Regions from separate parts of the Neorhizobium sp. LMR1-1-1.1 genome, predicted to be linked through region 1. Evidence: predicted binding sites of a transcription regulator. Region 1 holds the regulator's gene; each other region holds the start of a gene.

Region 1 (5,664 bases):
GACGGTCATTCTCGATTCACCGGTAACAACGGATGTCATGGGCGTTGTCGAGCGTAGTGAGGCTGCCGGTCCCGGGCGACTGCGTTATATCGTGGCTGTGCGACAGACAGCAAACCCCATTCTTCGGCGCCCGCCTGTCCGGGTTTCGCTGCTGGCAAGGGCGCAGCATCAGCCGTTTGACAACGGGGCAGCTATTTCCGGACGCGCAAGGCTGTCACCGCCTTCCGGGCCGGCCTTGCCCGGTCTGCACGACTTTGCCTTCTCGGCATATTTCGATGGCATTGGTGCGGTGGGGTATTTCTATAGCGCTCCGCAGCAGGCTGGAGGGTCGGATGTGGCGACCGGCTGGCCGCAGCTCGCCTTACGCTGGCTCTTCGATCTGCGCAGGCAGATCGGCAATCGTATTCGCGAGATTGCGCCGGGTGATGCCGGTGCCTTCGCCGCCGCCATTGTCACCGATGAGAGACGGGCAATTTCCGAAGATACAGTCGAGGCGCTACGGGTCTCCGGCCTCGCTCACATCGTTGCCATTTCCGGATTGAATATGGCGCTTGCCGCCGGGATTTTCTTCGTGGGATTGCGTAGCGTCTTTGCTCTTTTCCCTGGCCTCGCACAGGCCCTGCCAATCAAGAAGATTGCCGCCGGCGGGGCGCTTGCAATGGTTACGGCCTATTATCTGGTATCGGGCTTCGGTGTATCCGCCCAGCGCGCCTATATCATGATGGCGGTGATACTTGTTGCCGTGCTTTTGGACCGGCCCTCGATAAGTTTGCGAAATGTAGCCTTGTCTGCGCTGATCATCCTCATCTGGACGCCTTCGGAAATTCTGGGGCCAAGTTTCCAGATGTCGTTTGCTGCCACGGTTGCGCTCGTGGCCGGTTATGCGGCTTGGTCGCGACGCCCTGAAACGGAAGAGCGGGAGCGATTTCCCATCCGTCATCCTCTGGTGACATGGGCTGCCGTTGGCTGGCGCTTTATCGCCGGCATTATCGCGACATCGCTGATTGGTAGTCTTGCGACGACGATGTTTTCCGTCGAGCATTTCCATCGCGTCGCCACCTATGGGCTTGCCGCGAACCTGGCTGCCATGCCGATCATCAGCTTCCTGGTGATGCCGGCCGGGCTTGCTGCGATGTTGTTGATGCCCTTCGGCCTCGATGCTCCCTTCATCGGGATCATGGCCTGGAGCCTCGAATGGGTCATCTTGATCGCGAAGCATGTAGCGGGATGGGGCGGGGACATTGTCGTCGGAGAACAGCACCCCTGGTTTTTGCCGCTTGGGGTCTGCGGTTTTCTGCTACTGACGCTCCTCAGGACACGGCTTCGCTATTCGGGCTTGCCTTTCCTGTTTACCGCTGCAGCCCTGTTCTGGATGGGGATGCAACACGCCCAATCAAGTCTTCTCATCGCTGAAGATGGGAACCTCGTTGCTTATCGAGATGCAGAACGTGTTGCCGCCAACAGGAAACGTCCCTCCGAGTTCGTCTATGGGCAGTGGATGTATGCGCGACAGCTTCCAGTGCTGGCTATGTCGGAGATGTTGGAAAGTGAAATTCTAAAAAATATGGCCGGGTCTTCCGGTGAAAGAATTCCGGAACCTGTTCTGGTCGAAGCGCAGCGGCTGATGAAGGAGGCAGGGAGTGTCAGATTCTCATGTCAGCTCAAGGCCTGGTGCGCATTCATGTCACCGGAAGGTGTTTTGGTCGTTGTTGTTGATGATGGCCGTTATGCCGGTGCGGCTTGCGACGTTGCCGGCCTTGTTATCGCGCCGCGTGCGCGTTTCCATTCCTGTCGGTCTGGTACCCCGATGCTGAGCGGCGCCAGCCTGCGCAAGACAGGGTCAATTGAAATCGATCTTTCCGGGGCGGCAGCAGCCGGAAAATGGAATGTCACGACAGCAATGGCTGGCACGGTTCGCCCATGGACCATTCATCGCCAATACGACTGGCGACGCAATCTCTATGACCCGTATCTGCCGGAATGGATTTCCAAACCAAAATCGAGTGGCCGTCTTGAGGCGCAGTTTGCTGTCTCAGATCAAGCAGGAACGGATTATCGATCAGAAGCGCCAACTGATGTTGGCAACAATTCCGGTGTCAGTGATAACGGCGAATGAGGCCGACGAGCCTGCCCTGGACCTTGACCCGATCCGGTGGAAAAATTCGTGTCTCGTAAGCCGGGTTTGCCGCTTCCAGCGCAATTGAGCCACCCTTGCGGCGGAAGCGCTTGAGTGTGGCCTCTTCATCATCCACGAGTGCAACGACGATATCGCCCGGATTGGCGGTGTTGCCGTTGCGAATGATGACGGTGTCGCCATCCAGAATTCCGGCTTCGATCATCGAGTCGCCCTTGACTTCAAGCGCATAATGCTCGCCGGATCCCAACATCTCTACGGGGACGGAAATGTCGTGGGTATTATTCTGAATTGCCGAGATCGGTACGCCGGCGGCGATGCGGCCCATGACCGGCACGCTTGCAGACGCGCTGTCATTGGCGGAGACAGGCGGGGCAGCAGGCGTCGCCGGCTTCTTGCCAAGGCTTCCCTCGATCACGCTCGGTGAAAAACCGCGTTTCGGCTGCAGCGTGGGAACATAGGCTTCGGGAAGCTTGATGACCTCGAGTGCGCGCGCTCTGTTGGGGAGACGGCGAATGAAACCGCGCTCTTCAAGTGCCGTGATGAGCCGATGGATGCCCGACTTCGACGCAAGGTCGAGAGCGTCCTTCATTTCATCGAAAGACGGAGGTACGCCCGACTCCTTCATCCGTTCGTGAATGAACAAAAGCAGTTCCTGTTGCTTGCGAGTCAGCATGTGAGGCGCACCTTCAGATTTGAAACAAATGCAGAACGAACACTATATGTTCCATATGTGTTCCGCAAGTCCTTAAATTTTCGTGACAATATAATCAGTTTCTTGGATGCCGAATGACGTTCTCAGTCGGAATCTACTTGCGCTCCCCGGCGGTCTGCCCAATCTACGCCTAGCGGATCAGAAGTCTGGGGGACATGTGTGACTGCTAGGAATATCGATCATCTCGTTTTGCCTGTTGGAAATCTCGGCAAGGCACGCGAGCGGCTGTCGTCTTTGGGTTTCACTGTCGCGCCTGACGGCGTGCATCCCTTCGGTACGGCCAATGCCTGTGTTTTTTTTGAAGACGGTACCTATCTGGAGCCACTGGCTGTTGCGGACAGGCGCAAGGCGGGGGCTCATGCCAAGAAAGGCAATGTCTTTGTCGAGCGCGATCTGGCTTATCGCGGTCGCCGCGGACGTGAAGGCTTGTCGGCCATCGTGGTCTCCAGCGACGACGCATCGAGCGATCATCGGCATTATGTCGCAGCCGGAATTTCCGGCGGCGAGCCCCTCGAATTCGGCAGAGCTGTAAAGTCTCCGGACGGTGATGAGGTCGAGGCTCGTTTCCGGCTTGCTTTTGCCGCGATGGATGATGTGGCTGATTTCTTTGCTTTCTCTTGTCAGCGGCTGGTGTCTTTCCCTCAGGATATGGCTGAATTGCGTATCCATGCCAATGCGGTCGCAGGTTTGAAGGAAGTCGTTTTGGCAAGTGATGATCCGCATGCTTCGGTTGCCTTTTTGGACAATGTGCTGCGAGCGCCGGGTGTCGAAGTTGAAGGTGGACTGGTGTTCCAGGCTGAAACGGGAGCCGTGCGCGTTCTCAGGCGCGAGCAAATTGCGCATGACTTCGGTCTTCCTGTCGAAGGGGTGGCAGCCGGGTTGGTAGGGGAGGCCGTGATCTTTCGCAGTCTTGATCTGGCCGTGACAGAGATCATCCTTGCTGCTAATGACGTCGCATTCATTCGCCGGGATGGTCGCGTTCTCGTGTCGCCGTCGCCCGGCCAAGGCGTTTTGTTCGGCTTCGAGGAATAATAGAATGGCAGTCTCCCCCAATTCAGAAGTTTCGGTCGGTGAAGGCGAAAAGAAGGTCGTGTTCTCCAACGCAGGCCGGCTTTCGCTGATCGCGGGGCCCTGCCAGATGGAAAGCCGTGATCATGCCTTCATGATCGCCGGTACGATGAGCGAGCTCTGCGGCAAGCTCGGCATCGGGCTGGTCTACAAGTCCTCTTATGACAAGGCCAACCGTACGTCGATCTCCGGCAAGCGCGGCATCGGACTTGAAAATGCGATGGAGATTTTTGCCGACCTGAAGAAGGAATTCGGCTTCCCGGTCCTGAGCGACATCCATACGGAAGAGCAGTGCGGGCTTGTTGCGCCAACCGTTGACATCCTGCAGATCCCGGCCTTCCTGTCGCGCCAGACCGACCTGCTCGTCGCAGCCGCGAAGACCGGCCGGGCAATCAACGTCAAGAAGGGCCAGTTCCTGGCCCCCTGGGACATGAAGAACGTCCAGGCGAAATTCACCGAGAGCGGCAATCCAAACGTGATGCTGTGTGAACGCGGCGCCTCCTTCGGTTACAACACGCTCGTCTCCGACATGCGTTCGCTGCCGATCATGGCTTCGCTCGGATCGCCGGTGATCTTTGACGCCACGCACTCGGTGCAGCAGCCGGGCGGGCAGGGTGGCTCCAGCGGTGGCCAGCGCGAATTTGTTGAAACGCTGGCGCGTGCGGCCGTCGCGGTTGGCGTTGCCGGCGTGTTCATCGAAACCCATGAAGATCCGGACAACGCCCCGTCGGATGGTCCGAACATGGTGCATCTGAAAGACATGCCGCGGCTGCTGGAAAAGCTGATGGCTTTTGATGCTGTGGCCAAGGCTGCCTGAACTTCAAAAAAGCGCTTGAGCGTTGTCAAAGCGCAGAAAGCGCCAACACTGTAATTGGCGTGTCATTGAACGTGATACATTTTCAATGACTGCATGGACTTAACTCTGAGGAGAGACCCTTGACTGCTATTACCGATATTATCGCTCGCGAGATCCTCGATAGCCGTGGCAACCCGACCGTCGAAGTCGACGTCCATCTGGAAGACGGCTCGATGGGCCGCGCCGCTGTTCCGTCGGGCGCATCGACGGGTGCCCACGAAGCTGTCGAGTTGCGCGATGGCGGCAAACGCTTTGGCGGCAAGGGTGTCGAGAAGGCCGTTGAAGCGGTCAATACGGAAATCTTCGACGCCATCGGCGGTTTCGATGCCGAAAGCCAGATCCATATCGACAAGACGATGATCGCGCTCGACGGCACGCCGAACAAGTCGCGTCTCGGCGCAAACGCCATTCTCGGCGTGTCGCTGGCCGTTGCCAAGGCTGCCGCCGAATCGGCCGGCCTGCCGCTTTATCGTTATGTCGGTGGTGCCGGCGCCCATGTACTGCCGGTTCCGATGATGAACATCATCAATGGCGGCGCACATGCCGACAACCCGATCGATTTCCAGGAATTCATGATCATGCCGGTCGGCGCCGAAACGCTGAAGGATGCCGTGCGGGTTGGTTCGGAAATTTTCCACGTCCTGAAGAAGGAACTCGGTGCGCAGGGCCACAACACCAATGTTGGTGATGAAGGCGGCTTTGCTCCGGGTCTGAAGAGCGCGCCGGAAGCCCTCGACTTCATCGTTAAGTCGATCGAAAAGGCCGGCTACAAGCCGGGCGAAGACGTGTTCCTCGGCCTCGATTGCGCCTCGACCGAATTCTTCAAGGATGGCAAGTACGTTCTCGAAGGTGAAGGCCGTACGCTGGAATCGGCTGCGATGGCTGAATACC
Region 2 (5,664 bases), on a different contig from region 1:
GTGGCATAGCGAAGGTGTCGTTCGTCCATTGATCGCTAAAGCCGTGAACGGATCCGTAGACGACATTAATAGTGGGCTTCAGTCACTACGAGAGGCATCCGGAGGTTACGGAAAAATTGCCGTTGCTCTCTCAAGCTCTGAGAGTAGTTACTGAACTTACTCGAGTAGCCATCGTGAAAAATAGGCCCCGGCTTTTGCCGGGGCCTATTTCTAGCCATTACGCGCGAGCGAATTCAAGAAGATCGCCGTTTAGCTTTTCCTTCTCGGTCAGGATGAGGCCATGCGAACCTCCATCATAGACCTTGAGGGTTGCGTTCTTGAGGTAGTTCATGACAATATTGCCAGAGATCTCGATCGGGACGATCTGGTCGTCGCTTCCATGAACAACAAGCGTCGGAACGGAGATTTTCTTGAGATCTGTCCGAAAGTCAGTCTCGGAAAAAGCGCCGAGAGCGTGGTAGGCGGCCATCATGCCGGTTGCCTGACCCTGTCGCCAGTATTCCTCACGGACTCCTTCGGAGACCTTGGCGTTTGGCCTGTTGAAATTGTAGTAGGGCATCGACACGTCACGGTTCCACTGTGAACGGTCCGACACGACAGCCGAGCGGAAGGTGTCAAAGAACTCCTTGGGGACACCATTCGGATTGTCTGCAGTCTTAAGCAGAAAAGGGGTGACTGCTGCGACCAGCGCCACCTTTTTCACCCGATCTTCGCCATGGCGCGCGAGATATCGGGCAACCTCTCCCCCGCCCATCGAGTGACCGACCAGTACGGCATCGCGGACATCCAGAGCGTCAAGGAGTGCTGCCAGATCGTCTGCGAAAGTATCGTAATCGTACCCGTCGGCAGGCTGGCTTGAACGTCCGAACCCACGACGATCGTGAGCGATGACACGGAAGCCGTGCTGGACCAGGAAAAACATCTGATTTTCCCATGCGTCAGACGAGAGCGGATACCCATGGCAAAAAACCACGGCAGGGCCAGTTCCCCAATCCTTGTAATAGATCTGGGTACCATCGTCTGTGGTGATGGTGGACGACGTCTTTGCCTTCACCTTGATTTTGGTATTGCCTTTGGAGGACGCGTTCGCCGATGCGGCGGTTGCGATCACCCCTGCACCCACCGCCATCGAAGCTGCACCTTTCAGAAGGTTGCGGCGCGAGGCAGCCATATTGTCGTGTTGAGTCATGATCAAATCTCTACGTTTAGGACGTGGGCAGTTGCTTCGGCAACCAAACCTCAGAAGCCAAGGCGAGTGGCGTCCTCTGCAAGGAAAGCTTGCCCGGACCGGTTCTTGACACTCGGCAGATCCGCCACACGGCCGCGCCAGCTGTTCAGATTTACAAGTTCGCTGCCGACATGCACGCCTGCCGCGTCGCCGAAGGCAAGCCCTGCAAAAAGGGTAATGTCCGCCATCGAGAACGTATCGCCAGCGACAAAAGCCGTCTTCGAGAGCACCCCATCGAAATAGCGAAATCCATTCTCGACGGCCAGACGATTTCGGTCGGCCCATTCTTTGCGGCCCGCCCATTCCGGGCTCTTGAATGCCTGCAAATCGGGACCCAGGCCCGGAGTGCCGTGGTGGAAGAAGATGCCCACGGGATCCAGAACGTAGGCCTCCGCGCGGCGCTGCATCATATGGATCAGAGCCTTTTCCTTAGGCGTGTTCCCGGTAAGGCGTGGTTTGCCATCAAGGTTGTCGAGATATTCGGTGATTGCAGTTGCTTCAGAAATGAAGGTGCCATCGTCGAGCTCAAGCACTGGGACCACACCTGATGGATTTAGTGCAAGAAAAGCTTCCTGCTTGTGTTCCGCTGTGATCAAATCGACGGGAACGAATTCGACTTCAGCGTCGAGCCCCTTCTCGGCAAGGACGATGCGAATGCGGGCCGGGTTCGGGAAGCCCGAACGATCATAGATTTTCATAACCGATCACTCCTTTTTATCTATCGGTAGATAGGCAATTAGCGTGCATATGCACCTATGTCAATTGCCTATCTATCGATAGATACATTCCAACTCTTGAGCGCGGCGATCAAATCATCTATCTATCGATCAATAGGGATTTTTGAGATGAGTGCAGATACCCGGTCCAACATTATGGAAGCTGCAAAAGCTGTCGTGCAGACACACGGATACAGCGCGATCAGTTTTCGCGAGATCGCGAAAGCAATCGGGGTGAAGAGCGCGAGCGTCCACTATCACTTCCCGACCAAGGGTGACCTGGGCGCGTCACTTGCAAGGCAGTATGCGGACGAAGCACTAGAGTTCCTAGATTCTCTGCCACTAGACCGCTCTTCGATCAAAACAACGGTCCGGTCGTACACGAACGCTTTCCGGGCCGCACTCGAGCGAGACAATAGGATGTGTTTGTGCGGGATCATGATCGCCGAATTTGATGAGCTGCCCGAAATCGTTCGCATAGAAGTCAAACGGTTTACGACCGTTAACATCGGTTGGCTGGAGAGGCTTCTTACAGCCAGCGGCTTCGATGGCTCGACAAAAGATCGGGAAAAGAGAGCCTTAGCAATATTTTCGGCGGTGGAAGGTGCCCAGTTAATCGCCCGCGGGCAGACCGACCTCGAAACTTTTGATGCCTCGATCGAAGCCTTTATCGAGGTCGGCCTACTGCCCACTTAGTCCCTATTGGTGTCTCTCGGCTATATCAATTTGCGAGCGAGTGAACGATCGGCCCTAAATTCTCGGCGATCGCCAACGCGGCCCCAAGGGGCTCAATCCGCACGCTGACGTGAGAGACAAGGCCTTTATCGTCCATTTCGATCACGACAATGGCCCTGAGGATGGTTCCACTCTGGAGGTCAGCCTCGTACTCTAGAAAGGTCCTGCGGGCCAGCCGAGATCCAGCATTTCGACCCCGATTTGGAAATGACGACGAGCGGCTGATCAGCTGGCACGGCTCCCTCTCCATGTCGATTATCCGGTCTGTTGGCGGAGTGGGGAAATAGACACAGACGACCCTTGGCATCACAGGCTCCTATTTCAAACTCAGCACACTCGCCTGCTTTCACGCGCATCAACTCGGCCAGCCATCGTGGGCGGCCGACGCCCGCGACTGGCAACTCCTCCGAAGGCAGCACGCTCACCCTCCATCGTGTCGTTGAAGCTGTCGGATTGCCGAAGTCCGACGCCTCCGTTTGCCGCCGCCACCTGCGGACAACGAGCCCCATGGTCCCGGTTTTCTCGGCAGCCAGCTGCAGCCGCCGGGATGCCACCATCGGCAATCGCACCAGCTCCCCGACCACTGCTGCCAGCCCACCAAAGGAAAGTCCCTCTTCCATGGAAGCCAGGACATCCTCCTCCTTGTCGCCTTCGCAGAAGATCACACGGTCAGGATGCAAGCCGGCCTGGGCAATAGCGGGGAAGAAGAGGTCAGGCCTCGTCAGGCACCAGAGCACTTTGCCTTTCGAGCGCGCGGCGATGCCGGCGGCGAACAATGCCGCTGCGGCTCCATCGACCGTGCCGGCTCCCCCGCCTGCAATCTCGTGAAGAGCGCCGTATGCTAGCCCGCCTCCCGGTAGATGCTCGTCCATCTCGCGAACGCCGAAGGGCAGCACAATGGCTTTCTTAGCCGCACTGCCCTCCAGGTGGGCGATGCGGTCTCTCAGCTCCTCGATGACCCGAGGATTATGGGCGCGCGACATCGTTCACGGACCTCCTCAGTTCGCGTTGCACGGGACTTCATGCCCCTCAAAATATGGAGGTTCTCTTTTTGTTCCGTTGCCAGGAAAGAGTCAAGCGGGCGTCCGGAGGATAAATTAGGGCCGGCTGAAACGCCGATAGACGAACCAGCTTCGTGAAGTCCGCAAGGATGAGCGGATTGAACGGCTGGAGAAGCTGGTCGCCGCTGCATCAAGTTCTCTCCCGGACGACCGCCCATCTTGTGGCCAACAAAGCCCACAATCTCAGCCATCCGCTCAGTTCGTCGCACATAGCTTCATCTGTTTGCGCAGGCTCTTGTCAAACGCGCTGGCGGGTACGAAGCGGCGCAGGAAATGCAGTTGTCGCGCCGCCTTGGTGGCGGGGTAGCGCAACTTAGGTGACTTGTCCCTTGCCGCCTTCACGACGGCTTCCGCAACAAGCTCCGGCGCATCGCCAGCCTTGATGGCGCTGTTCCACACGGCTTCCGTCGTCTTGCGGCCCGCGTCGTAGACGCTCGTCATGCGGTCGGGCTGCGTCGCGTTGTGGTCGAGCGCCGTGTTGGTAAAGGCAGGCTCCACCAAGAGAACCCTGATACCGAGCGATCTGACTTCGTGATCGAGAGACTCCGAGTAACCCTCGACGGCATGTTTCGTGGCGGTGTAGAGCGCGCTGAACGGGCTGGGGATAAAGCCGACCACGGAGCTGATGTTGATGATGCGCCCGCTGTGCTGCCTGCGCATGATAGGTAGGACCTCGTTGGTCGTCCGGACGACCCCGAAGACGTTAAGATCGAAGAGAGCCTGCGCCTGTTCGACGGAAGATTCCTCGGCACCACCGATGAGGGCACCGCCCGCGTTGTTGACGAAGACGTCGATGCGGCCCGCGCTGCTGACGACTTCGGCGACCATCGCAGCCACCGAAGCGCCGTCGGTCACGTCGCATTCGAGCATCGTGATCCCCGCGACCGTTCCCGTCCTCGCCTTCCGACTGGTTCCAAAGACCTGGTAGCCGGCGGACACCAGGGCCTTGGCCGTAGCAAGACCGATTCCCGATGCTGCGCCTGTGACGACGGCGACGCTACGATTGTTCGTGTTCATTTAAATTCCTTTCGTTCACCTGATGCAGGGCGGTGTTGATGGCGTGGGAGTTGCAAGCGGTCCCCGCGAGGTCGAAGTGTCATGGATTGGAGCGGTATCGTGCGGCGGGTTCGGAGTTGCTGAAGCCCGCGGCCAAGACACCACGCGCCTGCTCGAAGGCATCCCATGTGGCGACATCGGGCACGGGCGGGATCGTCACCAGTTCCTTCCGGTCAAACCCGATCAGCGCCGTGTCAACGAGGTCTTCCACTTCCATGACATTCTGGATACGGCTGATGTCTCCTCCCGCCCGCTCGAAAATTTCCGTACGGGTCGCGGCGGGCAGAACGGCCTGGACGTAAACGCCCTTGGGAGAGACCTCGGCGGCTAGGCTCTGTGACATGGTCAGGACATAGGACTTCGTGGCGGCGTAAATCCCATCGGAATGTTCTGGAAGAAGTGCTAGCACCGAGGCGATGTTGACGATCGACCCGCCGCCCCGCTCCACCATCCCTGCGATTGCCGCGGAAGCCAGTAGCGTCGGAGCGACGACGTTCAGGCGAAGCAGTGTTTCCATCGCCACAGGATCGGCCGACGTGAATCCGCCGAGCAGTCCCGCCCCGGCATTATTGACGAGAATGTCGATAGAGGGCTTTGCCTTCAGGCGCTCAGTGACCCTGCCGAGTTGTGTCGGGTCTGTGAGGTCGGCCGTGATGTTCTCGACGGCGATGCCATATTCACGGCGAAGTTGGGCCGCCAGCGTTTCGAGGCGATCGGTCGCGCGGGCGACGAGGACGAGGTCGTTTCCCCGAGCGGCTAGCCGTCTTGCATAGACAGAGCCGATCCCGCTGGACGCTCCGGTGATGAGTGCGATGGTCATAGGGGTTCCTTCCGGCGGTCGAATGACGGCCGATGATCGGTTTCAGGA
Region 3 (5,664 bases), on a different contig from region 1:
CGGGGTAGGCGATCGAGCTCATGGCGGTCTTGTCGCCGGTCGAGCTTTCGATATAGGGCTGGGTCAGCGCGCCTTTTTTTGACGCTGCCGGCAGGGCATACCATTCCGCCTGGGTGTCGACCTCGAAGACGCTATAGGCGATGTTGCCGGCCTTGTTTTTGGTCCAGTAGGGAGCAAGTTCGCCCTTCTTGTTGCCGCCGAACTCGCCATTGCCGATGAACTCGGCGTTCCGGCCGTCGAACGCGCCGGGAACTTCGGCAAACCAGCTGCCATAGGCAAAGGTGTTCTGTTCGAGATTGGCCTTCAGCGCATCGATGACATTCTTGCGATCGAGATAGCCCGCCTCGTGGCCGCGGCCGACAACGCCGGCCATCGCGCGCGCCGCACCCGCAAGCTGGCCGATTTCGGCCGCAACTTCGTTGCCGATGGAACGCGCTTCGGCATTGGCCTGCTCCAGCGTAAGCGTGGTCACCCTGTCGCTTGTCTGGGAGATCATGAAGAAGTTCGAGACGACGAGCAGTAGCGCGATGGCAATGCTGGTGACGACGATCAATTTTTTCGAAAGGGAATTCAGGCGCAGGAAGGACATGACTTGCCTCGTGGATCCGTGGGGCGGAGATCGCTGACATGGCAAGTGAAAGGCCCCGTCATGGGGCGTTCTGCTCGGCTAACGCCTTAAGAAGAAGATGCCGCAGCGACGCTACCTGGCATCTGTTAAATTTGACTGAAATTGCAAGAAGGCGTCGGCCCGGTTTTCCAGGCCGATGAGAGGTTTTTACAGCTTCTGATCCACGGCTTCGGCAAGCGGGATCGAAGGCTGGGCGCCACGCGAAAGGCAGGCGAGCGACCCGGCGACCGCTGCCCGACGAAGGGCCTGCGCGAAGGTCAGGCCCTGGTCGAGGCTGGCAGCAAGGTAGCCGCAGAACGTATCGCCGGCTCCCACCGTGTCGACGGGCTCGATGACAAGTCCCTTGGCCGTCAGGATCTCGCCATCGCGAATGGCAATGACACCATCGCCACCGAGCGTCACGACGAATGTCTGACCGCTTTCCGAATGCAGCTTATTCAGGGCCGCTATGCGGGCTTCGGCACTGGCCGCAGGTTCGCCCGATACCAGATCGAATTCTGTTTCGTTGGCAACGACGATATCGGCCAGGGAGGACAGCCGGACCGCCTCTTTCGTGAATGGTGCGGTATTAAGGATAGTGGTAACGCCTTTTTCCCGCGCGGCCTTGAATACGGCCTCGACGGCAGCTGGCGGAATTTCGAGCTGCAGCATCAGAATGTCGCCCGCGGCCATTGCATCGACCGTCTTGACGGCCTCATCGGCGGTGATCGTGCCGTTGGCACCGGGAATGACGACAATCATGTTCTCGCCATCGCCGCCGACAAGGACGAGTGCCGTTCCCGTTGGTTCACGAGCCTTCAGAACCGAAGAAAGGTCCGTACCGGCAGCCTTCAGAAGTTCCAGTGCCGGGTCTGCGAATGTATCGCTCCCGACTGCACCCGACATTTTTACGCGGCTGCCAGCCCGCCGTGCCGCGAGCGCCTGATTGGCGCCTTTGCCACCAGCGGCCGTCGAGAATGTCTGACCTGGAACCGTCTCGCCCGGCTTGGGCAATTCTGCCGTTGTGGCGATAAGATCCATATTAATGGAGCCGAAGACGGTGATCATGAAATGCCCTGCCATGCGTGTTGATATGCGCGGACACTGCCCGACGGCACTAGTCCTCGTCAACTACCCGAAGTCGCAGAAGACCTGTACGGCTCTCGACCGATTTCGGCGGCGGTGCATCTGCCGATTGCTCGGCTTTCGCGGGCGCTTCCAGTTCCAGCGAGGTTATCCGGTTGCCGCGGCGGGTCAGCTTCTCGGTGGAGGTGAGGATCTGCTCGACATCCTTTTCCGCGGCAAGGAAATGCGACTGCAGCTTGCGCGTCCTGTCATCTAGCCGCGTCAAATCCTCCATCAGCAGGCCGACTTCGCCCTGAATCAGATGCGCCTGCTCGCGCATCCGCTGGTCTCTCAGCACCGCCTGGATGACCTGGATCGACAGAAGCAGCAGGGAGGGCGAGACGATCACCACGCGGGAGCGCTGAGCCTTCTGCACCACCGCATCGAAATGCTCGTGGATCTCGGCAAAGATCGATTCCGACGGCACGAAAAGAAGCACGGTATCCTGTGTTTCGCCGGCAATCAGGTATTTTTCCGAGACGTCCCTGATATGGACGTCCATATCTCGCCCGAACTGCTGGGCGGCAGCACGCCGCGCGTCGGGCGAGGCGGCCTCGCGAAACGCAGTCCACGCTTCGAGCGGGAATTTGGCGTCGATCACCAGCGGCGGTGCGCCGTTCGGCATACGGATCACGCAATCCGGTCGCGTTCCGTTGGAAAGCGGCGACTGGAAGGAATAAGCCCCGTGCGGCAGGCCGTCGGCCACGATCGTCTCCATCCGGCCCTGGCCGAATGCCCCGCGCGTCTGCTTGTTGGAAAGGATCGCCTGCAGGCCGACGACATCCTTGGCGAGCGACTGAATATTGTTCTGCGCGGCATCGATGACCGCCAGCCGCTCCTGCAGCTTGCGCAGGTTCTCATGCGTCGATTTGGTCTGTTCGGTGATCGTCGAACCCAGCCGGTGGGTCATCCCGTCGAGCCGCTGGTTGACCGCATGATTGAGTTCGGCCTGACGGCTGGTGATCGTCTCGGCCATGGCGGCGACACGCCCGTGCATCTCGCCTTGCATCCGCACCAGTTCGGCCAGCCGCGCCTCCGCATCAACTGTCCGCTGCGTCATCTCTTCGCGCTGGCGACCGCCGCGAAGGACGGCGAAAAGCGCGATGATGACCGCCAGAACGGCGGGAACTGCTCCTATGAGCAGGATTGGTAGTGCAGAATCAGGCGGCAGGATATGGGCAAGGATCTCTCTCATGGCGCCACTCTAGCAGATTGCATTAGCAATGAAAGATCAAAACGTGAACATATGCCAAGAAGCATGCTGCATACCTGTTCCATCGGCGCAAAAGATGCGCTATGGGGGCGGCATGACAATCAAGCCGCTCATCATCCTTCCCGATCCGCTTCTTAGGCAGGTTTCGGCGCCCATCGAAACCGTTAACGCCGAGCTTCTCAAGCTCGCCGATGACATGCTCGAAACCATGTATGACGCGCCGGGCATCGGTCTTGCCGCGATCCAGATCGGCGTGCCGAAGCAAATGCTCGTCATCGACGTGTCGCGCGAGGACGAAGAGAAGAACCCGCAGGTCTTCATCAACCCGCAGATCGTCAAATCTTCGGATGAGCTCTCGGTTTACGAAGAAGGCTGCCTTTCGATCCCGGATTATTATGCCGAGGTCGAGCGACCGGCTACGATCGGCGTGAAATATGTCGGGCGCGACGGCAAGGAACATATGCTCGAAGCGGACGGCTTGCTTGCCACCTGCTTGCAGCATGAGATCGACCATCTGAACGGCGTGCTTTTCATCGACCACATCTCGCGGCTGAAGCGTGACATGGTAATCAAGAGGTTCACCAAGCTTGCCAAGGGCAAGGCTGTTTAGGTCTCGGTCTACCTGACTGAAAACGGAAGGCGCGTCCGCGAGGCGCGAGAAGTCCCATGTCACTTCGCATCATCTTCATGGGCACGCCGGATTTTTCCGTGCCGACATTGCAGAACCTCAAGCAGGCCGGCCACGAGATCGTTGCGGTTTACACCCAACCGCCGCGCCCGGCCGGTCGCCGCGGGCTCGACCTTACCAAGTCGCCGGTGCATCAGGCGGCCGAGCTGCTCGGCATTCCGGTTTTGACACCGCTGAATTTCAAGGCGGAAGAAGATCGCCAGACATTTCGCGATTTCAACGCGGATGTCGCGGTCGTCGTGGCCTATGGCCTGCTTCTGCCGGTCGCGATCCTCGAAGGCACGAAACTCGGCTGCTACAACGGCCATGCCTCGCTCCTGCCCCGCTGGCGGGGTGCTGCCCCCATCCAGCGCGCCATCATGGCCGGTGACGATAAGACCGGCATGATCGTGATGAAGATGGAAAAGGGGCTGGATACCGGCCCGATGGCGCTGACCAGGGAAGTCGAGATCACGCAGGCAACGACGGCCGGCGAACTGCATGACAAGCTGATGCTCGTCGGCGCCCGCGCCATGGTCGAGGCGATGGCAAAGCTCGAAGCCGACGACCTGCCGTTGACGCCGCAGCCGGAAGAGGGCGTGCTCTACGCCGCCAAGATCGACAAGGCCGAAACCCGCATCGATTTTTCGAGGCCGGCGCGTGAGGTGCATAACCATATTCGCGGACTTTCGCCTTTTCCGGGCGCATGGTTCGAAGCCGAGATCAACGGCAAGCCGGAGCGTATCAAGGTTCTCACCTCCACCATCGGAGAAGGAAGTGGTGCCGCCAGACAGCTTCTCGATGATGCGCTGACAGTTGCCTGCGGCGAAGGTGCGGTTCGGCTCACCCGCCTGCAGAAGGCGGGCGGCAAGCCGTTGGATGCGGATGATTTTCTGCGCGGCACGCATTTGCCCAAGGGCACTACGCTTCCGGTTGGGGCTGCCTGATGCCGCGGTTCCGCATGACCGTCGAATATGACGGCACATCCTATGTCGGCTGGCAGATGCAGGAAAACGGCCATTCCGTACAGGCTGCCCTGCAGAACGGCATCCTGTCGCTGACCGGCGAAACCGTCTCTGTTCGCGGTGCAGGACGCACGGATTCGGGGGTTCATGCGAGGGGGCAGGTTGTCCATGCCGACCTTTCTCGCGAGTGGAAACCATTCAAGCTGCGCAATGCGCTCAACGCCCATCTGATGATGGCGAGCGAGCGTGTCTCGATCATCGACGTGCAGCAGGTCTCTGATGACTTCGATGCGCGATTTTCGGCGGTGAAGCGGCATTATCTCTACCGCATCATTACCCGTCCTTCGCCGCTCGCAATCGAGGCTGGCCAGGCTTGGTGGGTCCCGAAGGAACTCGACCACGAGGCGATGCACGCCGCCGCCCAGATGCTCGTCGGCCATCATGACTTCACCACCTTCCGGTCTGCCCATTGCCAGGCGAAAAGCCCGGTGAGGACGCTGGACCGGCTAGATGTGACGCGCTCAGGCGATCTGATCGAGATCCGCGCGAGTGCCCAGAGCTTTCTGCACAATCAGATCCGCTCCTTCGCCGGGACGCTCAAGCTCGCTGGCGAGGCGAAGATGTCACCCGACGATGTGCGAAGAGCGCTTGAAGCGCGCGATCGCAAGGAATGCGGTCCGGTCGCGCCACCGGAGGGCCTCTATTTCATGAAGGTCGATTATCCCGGCGATACTTGAAGCAATTCCAGCAAAAGTGGGAACCGGTTTTGCGTCCGGAATTGCGTTGGCATAAATCAGTAGGGCGAGACGCCGAGATAGGATTGCAAGAGGTCGGCGGCGATGAGGCCCGGCACCAGAAGCACGAGCATCGTCGTTGCGACCACAAGCGGCTCCGGTCCGCAGATCTGCCGCACGAAGCGGGAAATGGCGAAGATCGTTGCGATCAGCAAGGCCAGTTGCACAAGCGCAATGGCGCTTGCGGCAAAGGGGATGAGAAACAGCAGCAACGTCATCACCGCATAGGCGTAGGAAACCGGCACTGACAGCCAGTTGGTAGCCACCACGATGGCAGCGAACTTGCGCTCGGT
Region 4 (5,664 bases), on a different contig from region 1:
CGCTTTGACAGCCTTGCTGTTTCCCGACCAGATGACCGACTACAGGGGCTTCGAGGATTATTTCGAACAAAGAAAACGCTGGTTTTTCGGGCTTCTTGCCTTTGCGGCCCTGCTTGATATCGGCGATACCATGGCCAAGGGTGAAGACTATTTCCACTCGCTTGGCATGGAATATCCCATTCGCCAGGCGGCGTTTGTCGCGATATCGATCATTGCGATGTTCATCAGGTCCAGACGAGGCCAGCTGGTTCTGGTCGTTGCCGCAATCGCCTATCAGGTAAGCTGGATTGTCAGGCTTTACGATATTCTGTGATGGATAGTTTGATGCCGTTCATCCACCCGGAGGACGGTCATGGAAGAAAAACAACACATAACCGTCCAACACTGATGGAAGCGTCACCCATGGGGGACACGGGTTTCGGGGGTACTTCCATGCCGCTCAGGTAGAAAGTGAACGTGGTCGCAATGTGGCGTAGTGCACGGTTTGACTTGCGACTTTCGTCTAGCCTGCCTCGGCTGAAAGCTTTGGTGTCGCCTTCCATGCTTCAAAGCGATACCATGTTTCAGACCGAGGCAAACAAGCTGGTCCGGATTTTGGCAATCAATACAGCCCGATACCGCCGATATATGATTCTCTTTTCGAACGGCGCGCGGGTTTCGGTTCGCTCTGGTTGAGACCTGCCTGAGCGATATTGGCCTGGGAGCGCGTAAGTGTTACGAAGTCGGTGCCTTTGCCGGTTTCCGGACCAAGACCCTGGTCCGTAATGGTCAGCGATGTGCCGTTTGCCATCAGTTCGCCGATCCGTTCACGCACGTCCTTGGGAATGTCTACCCGATCGAGTGCCATCGCCGCAGCGTTGGGAATGCTTGAATCTGCCGGCTTGTCGATGCCGAACTCTTTCATTTCGTCGGCGCTCATCTCGTTCTTCAACGTGATCGCATGCCACTCGGCGGTCTCTGCATTCCGCTCAAGATGATCGGCTGTGAAGAAATAAGTGCCGAGAGCCTGTTCCGGGTGCTTGATGCCAACAGGCGCCTCGAACAGCGGTTCGAAATTGCGGCGCACGAGGATCTGACCTGCCGGCGGCTCTTTTTCTCCGGCCGAATGATAGAGCGCAGCAAGAAAATCCTTGCTGATCATCGTGCCGCTGGCCGGAAGACCCTTCCACCGCTTATAGGCGGCGATCGCATCACGGGTCATCGGCCCTGCAATCCCGTCGGCAACACCAGCGTCGAAGCCGAGATCCGTTAGATGGGTTTGTATATCAAGCATGGTTTCGCGTGCGCCACGACGATGAATGAGTATGCGCAGCGGCGCTGGATCTTCCGGAACGACTGCCTGCAAGGAACCGGTCGACATAGGATCGGTGTCGGCCATTGCCACATCGTAGGATCCGTCGGCGGCCTTTTTCATCGCGGTCGGTCGCAGATCGGCATTCGGAAACAGCGGTTCCGATGGTAGACGCTTCAACGGCATGAAGAGGTTGGCGTTTTCGATTTTCACCGGCTTCACCGGTGCATCGGCGATCACCACATGCACGCCGCGTTCCGTCATGTCGTAGATCGCCTTGGCGGTCCCGGTCGGAATGCGAACGCAGCCATGCGATGCCGGATAGTTCGGCACGTTGCCTTCGTGAAGTGCGATACCGGACCAAGTGAGGCGCTGCATGAAGGGCATGGGAGCGTTCGAATAGATATTCGATTCATGGTATTTGCGCTTCTCCAGAATCGAGAAGATTCCGCTCGGCGTCGTGTGTCCGGCTTTTCCGGTAGAGACCTTCGTGGTCGTTACGACCTTTTCGCCGTCATAGACCGTCATCGACTGCTGGTCTTTCGATACGATGATCTGGAGCGTTGCGGTGTCGGCAAAAGCAGACTGAGAAAGGATGGTCCCGGACAGGAGTCCGAGGCTGAACAAAACGCCACGCAACATGAAGACCTCTTACGCATTACAATGGACGGCAATTTAGCGTGTTAAACTTAATGAAAATTTTCTGAAAAGTGGCAGGATCGTGTCAATTCATCACGTTCCTGCGATTTCGAAATGAGTTCCCGACACGCTTCTTGTGGCTCAACGACGCTTGTCGCCAAACGTGTAACCAGTCTCGACAGCCGCCTTGCCGAACTTGTCACGCAGCTTGTCCATTGCCGCTTCAGCCGCCGCCCGCCGCCCTGCCTGTTGATCGACGAGATCTGGTGGGTCTGCCAGTGCCGGATCGCAAAGATCGGTTACCCCGATCCCGAGCAGGCGGAATTTCGTGCCGTCCGTTTCCTTCTCCATCAGCGAAAGGCCGGTGCGGAAGATGCGGTCGGCAAGCTGTGTCGGGTCTTCCAGCCGCCTGTTGCGCGTCCGGCTCTTGAAGTCAGTCGTTTTCATCTTGAGCACAACCGTATGACCGGCGATCTCGTGCTTCTTCAAGCGTGCGGACACTTTTTCCGAAAGGCGTCGCAGGACAGGCACGAGGTCATCATGCCGGGAAATGTCTTCGAAGAATGTCGTTTCGGCCGAAACGCTCTTTGCCGCATCATTCAAATGCACTTCGCGCTCGTCCATTCCGCGGGAAAGCCTGTAGAGACGCTGGCCCATCGAGCCGTAGCGGCGCATCAGGTCGCCTTCCTCCATCTGCTGCAGCTGGCTGATCGTGCGGATGCCATCGGCCTCCAGCGTGGCGCTGAATGCCTTGCCGACCCCCCAGATGGTGGTGACGGGACGAGGAGCTAGGAAATCCTTCGCTTCTGCCTCGCCGATGATGGAAAAACCACGCGGTTTCTGCAGGTCGGAAGCGACCTTGGCAAGGAACTTGCAATAGGAAAGCCCGATGGAAATCGAAATTCCGAGTTGGCTTTCAACTCGCTTTGCGAATTTGGCAAGGATACGTGCCGGCGGATCGCGATGCAGCCGTTCGGTTCCCGCAAGTTCGAGAAACGCCTCATCGATCGAAAGCGGTTGAACGAGGGGCGTAAGCTCCATCATCATCTGCCGCACCTGACGGCCAACGCTTACATATTTTTCCATATCGGGGCGTATGACGACGGCGTTGGGGCAGAGTTCCAGCGCCTTGAACATCGGCATTGCTGATCTGACGCCGCTGATGCGGGCGATGTAGCAGGCGGTCGATACGACACCGCGCTTGCCGCCGCCGATAATCACCGGCTTGTCTGCAAGCTCCGGATTGTCGCGTTTTTCGATCGTCGCATAAAAAGCGTCGCAGTCGATATGCGCCAGCGTCAGATCGTAAAGCTCACGATGATAGACAAGCCGGGGCGATCCGCATTTGCGGCAACGGCGCGTCTCCGCCTTCTGCTCGGCAAGGCAGTCGCGACAGAAACCCAAAATTATGTCGGCCGAAGAGGTCATGTCAGGAACAAAGATTGAACATCGGCACGATAAGCCGCAATCGATTGGCACTCAAGAGGATGAGGCAAGTCTGCAATGGTTTGTTGCCGGTGGACGCCCGCTTTGCTCGGTTACGAATTAACGGCCTATATGCGCGCGAATGAGATCTCCGGCCTGCGCCCAATCAAGCGCCCTTGTAATGCCGTCATCCGGCTTCGGTGCCAGAAGATGCAGCGGGGAATCCGGCATCATGTGCAGGACAAGGCAGTTGTCGACATGGTCGCGCACCGAATGAAGATTGTGCGCCATGTCGTCGATGAAGACTGAGGGCAGGGCGCGTTCGCCATGGATGCGTCGCATTACCGGTCCCTTCGGTTCTTCCGTTGCGACAAGCGGAAAGTCGAAGCCGAGCCGGTCGAGCAGGCGTCGTCTTGATTCGCTGTAGCGGGGCGGCATCGCGGTGAGGAACATCACGTCGGCATCGGCGCCAAGCGCATTCAGCGTATCGAGCGCGAGATCGAAAGGTGTCTGCCACTCTTCCTGTTGCTCGAAGAACGAACCGATCAACTGTTTGACCGCCATGTCCTCGACCGCGACATCCGTGCCGACAGTAACGATATTGCCGGTGAGCCTGAATGAACGCGGCAGCAGTTCCAGCCCATCCTTTTTCAGGTAGTGTTCAAACGGGGCAAAGAATTGCAGCACCACGTCATCCACGTCGCAGACGATCAGCGGCCTGTCTTTCAGGCTGATATGGGACAGGTCGAGGATTTCGCTCATCTCAGAAGTCTCCGGGACCTATGTAGGGACCGGAATAATGATGATGCGCGGCAATGACAGTCTCTGGCTTGGTCCCTGTGGCTTCGCAGAATGCCAACAATGTCGGTTCATGGCCCATCACGAAGTCGATCATGCCGGCTAGGAAGCCGGGATCTGATATGGCTGACCGTATCTGATCAGGTGACACGCCGGACAGCGCAAGAAAACGCTGCATCATGTCCGGTTCGCCGGCCATCCAGCCAAGCACCGCGGCAGCCGTCTCTTCGGCGTTGACGCGTCTGGCGTCCTGTTCGGTCGTTTTCGGCGGCATTGTTCGGGAGTTACCTCTTCTCAACCAAATGGCCCTAGTCTTGGCGAAACTGAGCTCAGTGGAATCAACCATTTTGGAGCTTATATACCGAACATACGCTTTTGAAGGCGCGATTTGAGGAATGGATCGCAATGCCCAAACGGGTCATGATTGTCGAAGACAACGAGCTGAACATGAAGCTCTTCCGCGATCTGATCGAGGCGTCGGGCTATGAAACAATCCAGACCCGAAACGGCATGGAAGCGCTCGATCTCGCCCGCAAGCATCGTCCCGATCTTATCCTGATGGATATCCAGCTGCCCGAAGTTTCCGGTCTGGAAGTCACCAAGTGGCTAAAGGAAGACGACGAACTTCATGTCATCCCGGTCATCGCCGTAACTGCCTTCGCCATGAAGGGGGACGAGGAACGCATTCGCCAGGGTGGTTGCGAAGCCTATGTTTCCAAGCCGATCTCGGTGCCGAAATTCATAGAAACAATCAAGACTTACCTCGGCGACGCATGATGCGGGGAGCACGGGCATGACAGCGCGGATACTGGTGGTCGATGACATTTCGGCCAATGTGAAGCTTCTCGAAGCGCGTCTGCTGGCCGAATATTTCGACGTGCTGACGGCCGATGACGGCTACAAGGCACTGGCGATCTGCGAAAGCACCCCATTGGATTTGATACTGCTCGACATCATGATGCCCGGCATCGATGGTTTCGAGGTATGCGAGCGTCTAAAGGCCAATCCCAAGACGGCTCATATTCCCGTCGTGATGGTGACGGCCCTCGACCAGCCTTCCGACCGTGTACGCGGGCTGAAGGTCGGTGCCGACGATTTCCTCACCAAGCCGGTCAATGACGTGCAGCTGATCTCCCGCGTTCGCAGCCTCGTGCGCCTGAAGGCTCTGAGCGACGAGTTGCGAATTCGGGCCGACACTGCCCATAGCCTCGTTATCGAGGATATACTCAGGGGCGCAGACGGTCGCGACGATATCGGCCAGATTTTGCTTGTCGACGGTCGCGCAAGCTCGCAGGAGCGCATCACCAAGGCGCTGAAGCCGGTTTGCAACGTCGTCGCGATGTCTGATCCGCAGGCCGCGATCTTCGAAGCCGCGGAAAACAGTTTAGATCTTGTCATCGTCAATGCCAATTTCGACGACTACGATCCCCTGCGCCTATGCTCTCAGCTACGTTCACTGGAACGGACGCGCTTCCTGCCGATTCTGCTGGTGGCCGAAGCCGGTGCCGAGG

The links. Region 1 encodes LexA, which represses DNA repair genes until DNA is damaged. Its sites were predicted from a motif close to TGTTCNNNNTGTGTTCNG; they were not measured.
Region 2: the regulator LexA is predicted to act here: its motif matches at 3,721-3,738, upstream of MRBLMR1_RS12355 (ImuA family protein).
Region 3: the regulator LexA is predicted to act here: its motif matches at 2,960-2,977, upstream of MRBLMR1_RS14925 (DNA recombination protein RmuC).
Region 4: the regulator LexA is predicted to act here: its motif matches at 3,362-3,379, upstream of MRBLMR1_RS08405 (DNA polymerase IV).

Annotation. Positions count from the first base shown of each region.
Region 1 is NZ_JBEGHE010000001.1:1,260,882-1,266,545, forward strand. It holds gene MRBLMR1_RS06090 (ComEC/Rec2 family competence protein) at 1-2,116, shown strand, start outside; gene lexA (transcriptional repressor LexA) at 2,097-2,810, opposite strand; gene MRBLMR1_RS06100 (VOC family protein) at 3,009-3,881, shown strand; gene kdsA (3-deoxy-8-phosphooctulonate synthase) at 3,886-4,734, shown strand; gene eno (phosphopyruvate hydratase) at 4,854-5,664, shown strand, end outside.
Region 2 is NZ_JBEGHE010000022.1:58,453-64,116, forward strand. It holds gene MRBLMR1_RS12335 (quinone oxidoreductase family protein) at 1-154, shown strand, start outside; gene MRBLMR1_RS12340 (alpha/beta fold hydrolase) at 218-1,189, opposite strand; gene MRBLMR1_RS12345 (glutathione S-transferase) at 1,240-1,926, opposite strand; gene MRBLMR1_RS12350 (TetR/AcrR family transcriptional regulator) at 2,074-2,640, shown strand; gene MRBLMR1_RS12355 (ImuA family protein) at 2,820-3,662, opposite strand; gene MRBLMR1_RS12360 (oxidoreductase) at 3,936-4,757, opposite strand; gene MRBLMR1_RS12365 (SDR family NAD(P)-dependent oxidoreductase) at 4,837-5,616, opposite strand.
Region 3 is NZ_JBEGHE010000025.1:356,319-361,982, forward strand. It holds gene MRBLMR1_RS14915 (methyl-accepting chemotaxis protein) at 1-589, opposite strand, end outside; gene MRBLMR1_RS14920 (ribokinase) at 776-1,675, opposite strand; gene MRBLMR1_RS14925 (DNA recombination protein RmuC) at 1,725-2,927, opposite strand; gene def (peptide deformylase) at 3,040-3,555, shown strand; gene fmt (methionyl-tRNA formyltransferase) at 3,612-4,559, shown strand; gene truA (tRNA pseudouridine(38-40) synthase TruA) at 4,559-5,314, shown strand; gene MRBLMR1_RS14945 (hypothetical protein) at 5,371-5,664, opposite strand, start outside.
Region 4 is NZ_JBEGHE010000002.1:114,828-120,491, reverse strand. It holds gene MRBLMR1_RS08415 (hypothetical protein) at 1-313, shown strand, start outside; gene MRBLMR1_RS08410 (L,D-transpeptidase family protein) at 602-1,933, opposite strand; gene MRBLMR1_RS08405 (DNA polymerase IV) at 2,072-3,358, opposite strand; gene MRBLMR1_RS08400 (hypothetical protein) at 3,476-4,117, opposite strand; gene MRBLMR1_RS08395 (DUF3572 domain-containing protein) at 4,119-4,427, opposite strand; gene MRBLMR1_RS08390 (response regulator) at 4,559-4,930, shown strand; gene MRBLMR1_RS08385 (PleD family two-component system response regulator) at 4,947-5,664, shown strand, end outside.